DNA from 3 places in the Bacillus sp. KH172YL63 genome. Region 1 is predicted to be linked to each of the others. Evidence: riboswitches for the same ligand, from Rfam matches in the RefSeq annotation. Region 1 holds a riboswitch; each other region holds the start of a gene.
The links. A riboswitch is a leader RNA that binds a small molecule or an ion and turns the genes downstream of it on or off. The one in region 1 is predicted to bind S-adenosylmethionine.

Region 1 (2,266 bases):
CCGTTTTTCAAATACTTCTCGGCAAGCCCGTGGGACGGATGCTGTGGGAGTCCCGGATATGACACCCATGCGATCCCTTGATGCTGATCGAGATGCTCGGCGATCTTCCGGGCATTTTCTGTATGGCGTTCAATGCGGAGATGGAGCGTCTCCAACCCCTGCAGGAGCAGGAACGCATTTTGCGGGCTCAGACATGCCCCAAGATCCCGCAGCAGCTGTACCCTCAATTTAGTAATGAAGGCGGCCGCACCCACATCCTGTGCGTAGCGCAATCCGTTATAGCTTGGATCCTCCTCGGTGAAGCCCGGGAACTTCTCATGATTCCAGTCAAACTTCCCGCCGTCGATCACCACTCCCCCAATCGCCGTCCCGTGGCCGCCGATCCATTTCGTGGCAGAATGGATGACAATATCTGCTCCCCACTCAATCGGCTTACAAATATACGGCGTCGCAAACGTGTTATCGATGATGAGCGGAATATGATGCTCATGTGCAACCTTCGCCACCGCTTCAATATCCAGCACGTGAAGACTTGGATTCCCGATCGTCTCCGCAAACACCGCCTTCGTTTTCTCAGTGATCCTCTTGCGGAAATTCTCCGGATCGGACGGATCTACGAAATGGACCTTGATGCCGTATTTCGGAAGCGTCGTGGAAAAGAGGTTATACGTCCCGCCATACAGATTTGTCGCAGCCACAATCTCATCACCTGCCTGCGCAATGTTCAGGATCGCCAGGGAAATCGCCGCCATCCCCGACGACACCCCAAGCGCCCCGATGCCGCCCTCGAGCAGTGCCAGGCGCTTCTCCAGCACATCGACCGTCGGGTTCATGATCCGGGTATAAATGTTCCCCGGCTCTTCAAGGGCAAATAATTTTGCGGCATGATCACTGCTGTCAAATACATAGGATGTGGTTTGGTAAATCGGGACCGCACGTGATCCTGTGGTCGGGTCCGGTTCTTGGCCTCCGTGAAGCAGTAGTGTGTCGAAGTCGAATGATTTGGTCATTTTGGGTTCCTCCTGTGGGTTGGGATTTTGGTTTGGTTAGGGTGTTGCCTAGGCATTTGCCTAGGGTTTTGCCTGTTGAATTTTGGGTGGATTTTGTCTGTTGAATTTAGGCTGATTTTTGACTGTTAAACTTTGAACGAATTTTAACTGTTGAATCCAAACTGATTTTTACTGTCAAACTTCAACCGAATTTTAACTGTTAAATCTAAGCTGATCTTTACCTGTCAAACTTCAACCGATTTTTAACAGGCAACAAAACCGGGCAAACCGCCCAGTCAAACTCCCCCCGATCCTCTACCGGAAAGAGCAAAACAAAAACCCCCTTCCTAAGAAGAGGGTCTAATTGAATAGGGTCCTCCTCTTATCTTTCAGGCAAATTGCCTGCAGGAATTAGCACCTTTTCATGAGACGCGATCTGCGCACATGAAGGTTGCCGGGTTTCATCGGGCCTAGTCCCTCCACCTCTCTGGATAAGAGCATGTAGTTGTCAATGTGTGATTTCTTGCGTTGAGATGAATTATAAAGGGTAACCGACCTCAGCGTCAAGGGTATTGTTAGAATTTTTTAATTATTTACTTTTCGACCGATTTTTTAACAGCTTCTTCAAATTGAGCGACGATGTCCTCCCCGTCTTCGATGCCGAGCGATATCCGGACGACGTGGGTGTTGATGCCGAGCTTTTTCTGGGCATCTTTCGGCAGGGCACGGTGGGATGTTCCGAGCGGGTAGGACACCGTTGTTTCGACACCGGCAAGGGAAGGAACGATTTTGATCCAGCCGAGGGACTTGAAGAAGGTGCTCATATCGCATCTTTCATCAAGCTCGATCGTCACGATCGCCCCGTTTCCTTTCGTCGATAAGTTTGTCGGGTAATAAACTTCTTTAATATCGGTGTTGCTGTGAAGCCATCCTGCCAGGGTTTCTGCGTTGCGGGCCTGGGTGCCGATCCGGAGCGCGAGGGTTTTTGCCCCTCGGCATGTCAGCCAGGCTTCGAATGGACTCAGATTGGAGCCGATGTTGACGACCTTCTCTCTTGCCTTCCTTACCAACTCTTCCTTTCCGACGACGACCCCGGCGGTGATGTCACTGTGGCCGCCGATATATTTCGTGGCGCTGTGTGCGACAAGATCCACCCCTTCAAGGTAAGGCTGTTGTAAAAACGGTGTCGCAAAGGTGTTATCAATCATGGTGAACAGATTGTGTTCTTGAGCGAGGTTCACCATTTGTTTGATATTCTCTACCCGCATAAACGGATT
Region 2 (2,266 bases), 330 kb from region 1:
ACGACGAAGGTCTAACATTCTGATGATTCCTGCAGGACGAAGGTCAAAGTTGTTGCTGACAACGTCGATCAGGACGTCTTCAGATACTTTTCCTGTTCCAAACGTATCAACTGAAATCGATACTGGTTTAGCAACACCGATTGCATACGCAAGTTGAACTTCACATTTGTCGGCAAGTCCCGCTGCTACGATGTTCTTTGCAACATAACGTGCTGCATACGCTGCTGAACGGTCAACTTTCGTAGCATCCTTACCGGAGAATGCACCGCCACCGTGACGGGCATATCCGCCGTAAGTGTCAACGATGATCTTACGGCCAGTCAATCCTGCATCACCTTGTGGTCCACCGATAACGAAGCGGCCAGTCGGGTTGATGAAGTATTTTGTATTTTCGTCGATCAATTCGCCAGGTACAACCGGATCGATAACATATTCTTTCAGGTTACGCTGAATTTGCTCAAGCGTCACTTCCGGGTGATGCTGAGTAGAGATAACGATCGTGTCGATGCGGACCGGTTTATCGTTTTCATCATATTCAACTGTTACTTGTGTTTTTCCATCTGGACGAAGGTAAGGAAGGATTTCTTCTTTACGCACTTCTGTCAGACGACGGGAAATTTTGTGTGCAAGGGAAATCGGAAGAGGCATAAGCTCTTTCGTTTCGTTACAAGCGAATCCAAACATCAATCCTTGGTCACCTGCACCGATTGCATCGATTTCTTCTTCAGACATTTGACCTTCACGTGCTTCAAGTGCCTGGTCAACACCTTGAGCGATATCTGCAGATTGCTCATCGATTGATGTCAGCACTGCACATGTTTCAGCATCAAAGCCATATTTCGCACGTGTATAGCCGATTTCACGGATTGTTTCACGAACGATTTTTGGAATATCGACATACGTGTTAGTAGTGATTTCACCAGCAACAAGCACAAGACCCGTTGTAACGGATGTTTCACATGCCACACGGGCATTCGGATCATTTGTAAGAATTGCATCAAGAATTGAATCAGAAATTTGGTCACAAATTTTATCTGGATGTCCTTCGGTTACGGACTCAGATGTAAACAGACGACGTTTAGTTGACATCAAGGTTCCTCCTTAAGCGTAGTTGTCAGATATCCATCCGACAAAACATTAAACAGATACGGTACTCATTCCCTAAGTAGTATGAAGTAAACACGTTTTTTTTATAAAAAAATCGTGGTTTATGTGCGTTTGGTCCACTATAAACAGAAAAAAACCTTCCCCATTCAGCATCAGAGGAAAGGTTTCAGATCATAGCCGCGCCTTTTCTCTCTTATCGTTCAAGGTTCTTTAACCTTGCCTCAGTTTAGCACCTTCGCTTAATCAGATCTGTTTCAAACAGAAAAGATCCATTTACTATTTAGCAGGTTGCTGGGTTTCATAGGGTCTGCTCCCTCCACCAGCTCAGGATAAGAGTATCCGTTCAAGGAACAATGATAACGGTTAGGACAAAGGGTGTCAACTTTTTTTCCGCTGACAGGTTTAACCAAGCTTCAGCCTATTTTGCATCGCTTCAAATACGAGTGAAACACCCTATTTCCACCTTGAGGCTAAACATTCGGACGAACTCTACATATATATAAGAAGAAACCCCGTTTGCCCGTATGAAAAATGTGACAAATTGGAAACACCATATAAAATTACTCAAATAGTATAGACTAATGATCCAATTGTGTTATACTATTTTTGTGAAGAAAGCGAGATCATTAAATTTATATAAAGGAAGGGTTCGAATGAATTCAGTGAGCATGTCTAATGAATTAATGGAATTACTTAACGGTCAAAATATTCAGGAACAATTATCTGTTTCTCAACTAGTTGAAAAAGTCCTTCAGCGAAATGAAGGCGTTTTAACATCATCAGGGGCAGTCAGAGCAGAAACTGGTAAATACACAGGACGCTCTCCTAAGGATAAATTCATTGTAGAAGAACCATCCACCAAGGATAAGATTGAGTGGGGTTCAGTCAATCAACCGATCTCCCCGGAATCCTTCGATAAATTATATACGAAAGTCATTGAATACTTAAAGGAAAAAGAAGAAGTCTTCTCTTTCAAAGGGTTTGCAGGAGCAGATCCGAAACATAGATTACCAATCCAGGTGATCAACGAACTCGCCTGGCATAACCTTTTTGCCCACCAACTCTTCATCCGCCCGACTGAAGACGAGCTGAAGGATCACCTCTCTGAATTCACTGTCGTGTCGGCACCGAATTTCAAAGCAGATCCTGCTGTGGACGG
Region 3 (2,266 bases), 2.0 Mb from region 1:
TGCCCCTGTTTCTTTATGGATACCGTGGGAATGGATGAGTGACGTCTGAATTGAAAATGGTTTTTTACTCATACGTATGCACCTCTTTTTCCAATTGATGAAAAACATTCTCCAAATCCTCGATTAAGTCGTCGATATGCTCGATTCCTACTGAAAATCTTAACAGCCGGTTACAAATGCCCAATTTGTTTCGTTCGTCTTCCGGAATATCCGCATGCGTCTGGGTGGCTGGATAGGTGATGAAACTTTCCACGCCGCCGAGACTTTCTGCAAACGTAATGACCTTTAACCTTTGAAGGAACGGGGAGACCCATTCTTCTTTTTCAAGGCGGAAAGAAAGCATGCCTCCCCTTCCCGGATACAGTACGTCCGTTACACACCGGTGTTCTTCAAGATAGCGGGCAAGTGCACGGGCATTTTCCTCATGTTGGCGCATTCTGAGGCTGAGTGTTTTCATCCCCCTCAGTAACAGCCAACAATCAAAGGGTGCCAACACCGATCCGATTGAATTTTGGATCGTATAGATTTTTTCAGCGAGCTCCCTGGACTGTACGATCACTGCCCCCGCCAATACATCATTATGTCCGCCCAGATACTTGGTGGCGCTGTGGACCACTATATCTGCCCCATCTGTTAATGGCTTCTGCAGAACCGGAGTATAAAACGTATTGTCTACGATCAGAAGTAACCCATTATCCTGCGCAAAGTGTGCAACTTCCGAAATATCAGCTTCATTCATCAACGGGTTGGTAGGCGTTTCAAGAAAAATCGCCCTCGTCCTTCCGTTCACTTTATTGGTGATGGCTGCAATATCACTTGTATCTACAAAATGAAAGATCATATCATACTGCTTCTCATATTGAGTAAATAAACGGTAACTGCCGCCATAGAGATCTTTCGAGACAACCAGTTCGTCCCCTGAAGAGAAAAGGCACAAAACGGCCTGAATCGCTGCCATCCCTGAACTGAAGGCAAATCCACCATAACCTTCTTCCAGTCCGGCCAACACATCCTCTAACGTGGCTCTCGTCGGATTCCCTGTTCTTGAATAATCATAACCGGTCGATTGCCCGATTCCCTTATGTTCATAAGCGGTCGATAAATGAATGGGCGGACTCACCGCTCCCGTAGCAGGGTCCTTCCGGTTACCCGCTTGAACAAGCAACGTTTCAATATGTTTACTCACGTTCATTCTCTCCTTTTCTTCCACTGAAATCGAAAAGGGAAAAAACAAAAAACCTTCTTATAAAATAAGAAGGTTTTGTCTATTCTTTCTCCCTCTTATCGTCCAAGTTGACATCAACTTGCTGGAATTAGCACCATACCTGTAACTGCGGCTGGTTGCTGAGGTGTCGTCGGGCCAGTCCCTCTACCTCTCTAGATAAGAAATTATTTGATTGTGTGAAGTTTAACTTTCTCATACTTTATAACAAGTAAGCATGGCTGTCAATGAAAAGTGAGAATTTTTAAAAAAGAAACGCAATTACTTTTTATTCGCTATGACTCACAACCGGTCATTTAACAGAACAAACTTTAGATCAATGTGGAATGTTCTCATTGAATCTTCCACACCATGCATTTGGTAATTCATTCCATACTTATGCTTTTTCACACTGCTGGTTAGCAACGTTTATTGAACACCAAGGATGTGATCCCCTAAGGTTTAAAACATTCGTTGGTTTACGTCCCATGGAAATGGTGTATACACATAGAAGAATCTTACAAAATTGACAGGAGTGATGAAGGTGAAAGGTGTTACATTTCAAGGAAAAGAAAAAATGGTCGTGAAAGAAGTAGAGGACCCTGCCATTCAAGAACGAACAGATATGATTGTGAGAATTACGGCTAGTGGCATATGTGGTTCTGATCTTCATCTTTATAAAGGAGGGATCGAGCCTGAGAAGGATTACGTGGTTGGTCATGAACCGATGGGAATCGTAGAAGAGGTCGGACCTGACGTAAAAACACTGAAAAAAGGAGACCGCGTCGTTATCCCTTTCAACATTGGCTGTGGAAGCTGCTTTTTCTGCGAGAACCAGATGGAGAGTCAATGCGATGAGTCCAACCCTCATGGTGAGGTAGGGGGTCTGTTCGGTTTCACTGAAATGAACGGGGGATATCCCGGAGGTCAGGCTCAGTACTTACGCGTTCCTTATGCCGATTTCACATCATTCAAAGTCCCTGAATCAAGTCAGTTGGAAGATGAAAGCGTCCTGTTTCTGTCAGATGTCATCCCTACCGCCTTTTGGAGTGTAGAGCACAGTGG

Region 2: it holds a riboswitch for S-adenosylmethionine, as region 1 does, so the genes downstream of both, metK (methionine adenosyltransferase) here and KH172YL63_RS19210 (O-acetylhomoserine aminocarboxypropyltransferase/cysteine synthase family protein) in region 1, are expected to answer to the same signal.
Region 3: it holds a riboswitch for S-adenosylmethionine, as region 1 does, so the genes downstream of both, KH172YL63_RS08670 (methionine biosynthesis PLP-dependent protein) here and KH172YL63_RS19210 (O-acetylhomoserine aminocarboxypropyltransferase/cysteine synthase family protein) in region 1, are expected to answer to the same signal.

The regions. Positions count from the first base shown of each region.
Region 1 is NZ_AP022842.1:3,754,332-3,756,597, forward strand. It holds gene KH172YL63_RS19210 (O-acetylhomoserine aminocarboxypropyltransferase/cysteine synthase family protein) at 1-1,010, opposite strand, end outside; SAM riboswitch class I at 1,369-1,487, opposite strand; gene KH172YL63_RS19215 (trans-sulfuration enzyme family protein) at 1,583-2,266, opposite strand, start outside.
Region 2 is NZ_AP022842.1:3,426,005-3,428,270, forward strand. It holds gene metK (methionine adenosyltransferase) at 1-1,089, opposite strand, end outside; SAM riboswitch class I at 1,298-1,443, opposite strand; gene pckA (phosphoenolpyruvate carboxykinase (ATP)) at 1,761-2,266, shown strand, end outside.
Region 3 is NZ_AP022842.1:1,746,534-1,748,799, reverse strand. It holds gene metC (cystathionine beta-lyase) at 1-72, opposite strand, end outside; gene KH172YL63_RS08670 (methionine biosynthesis PLP-dependent protein) at 65-1,192, opposite strand; SAM riboswitch class I at 1,279-1,388, opposite strand; gene KH172YL63_RS08665 (zinc-dependent alcohol dehydrogenase) at 1,746-2,266, shown strand, end outside.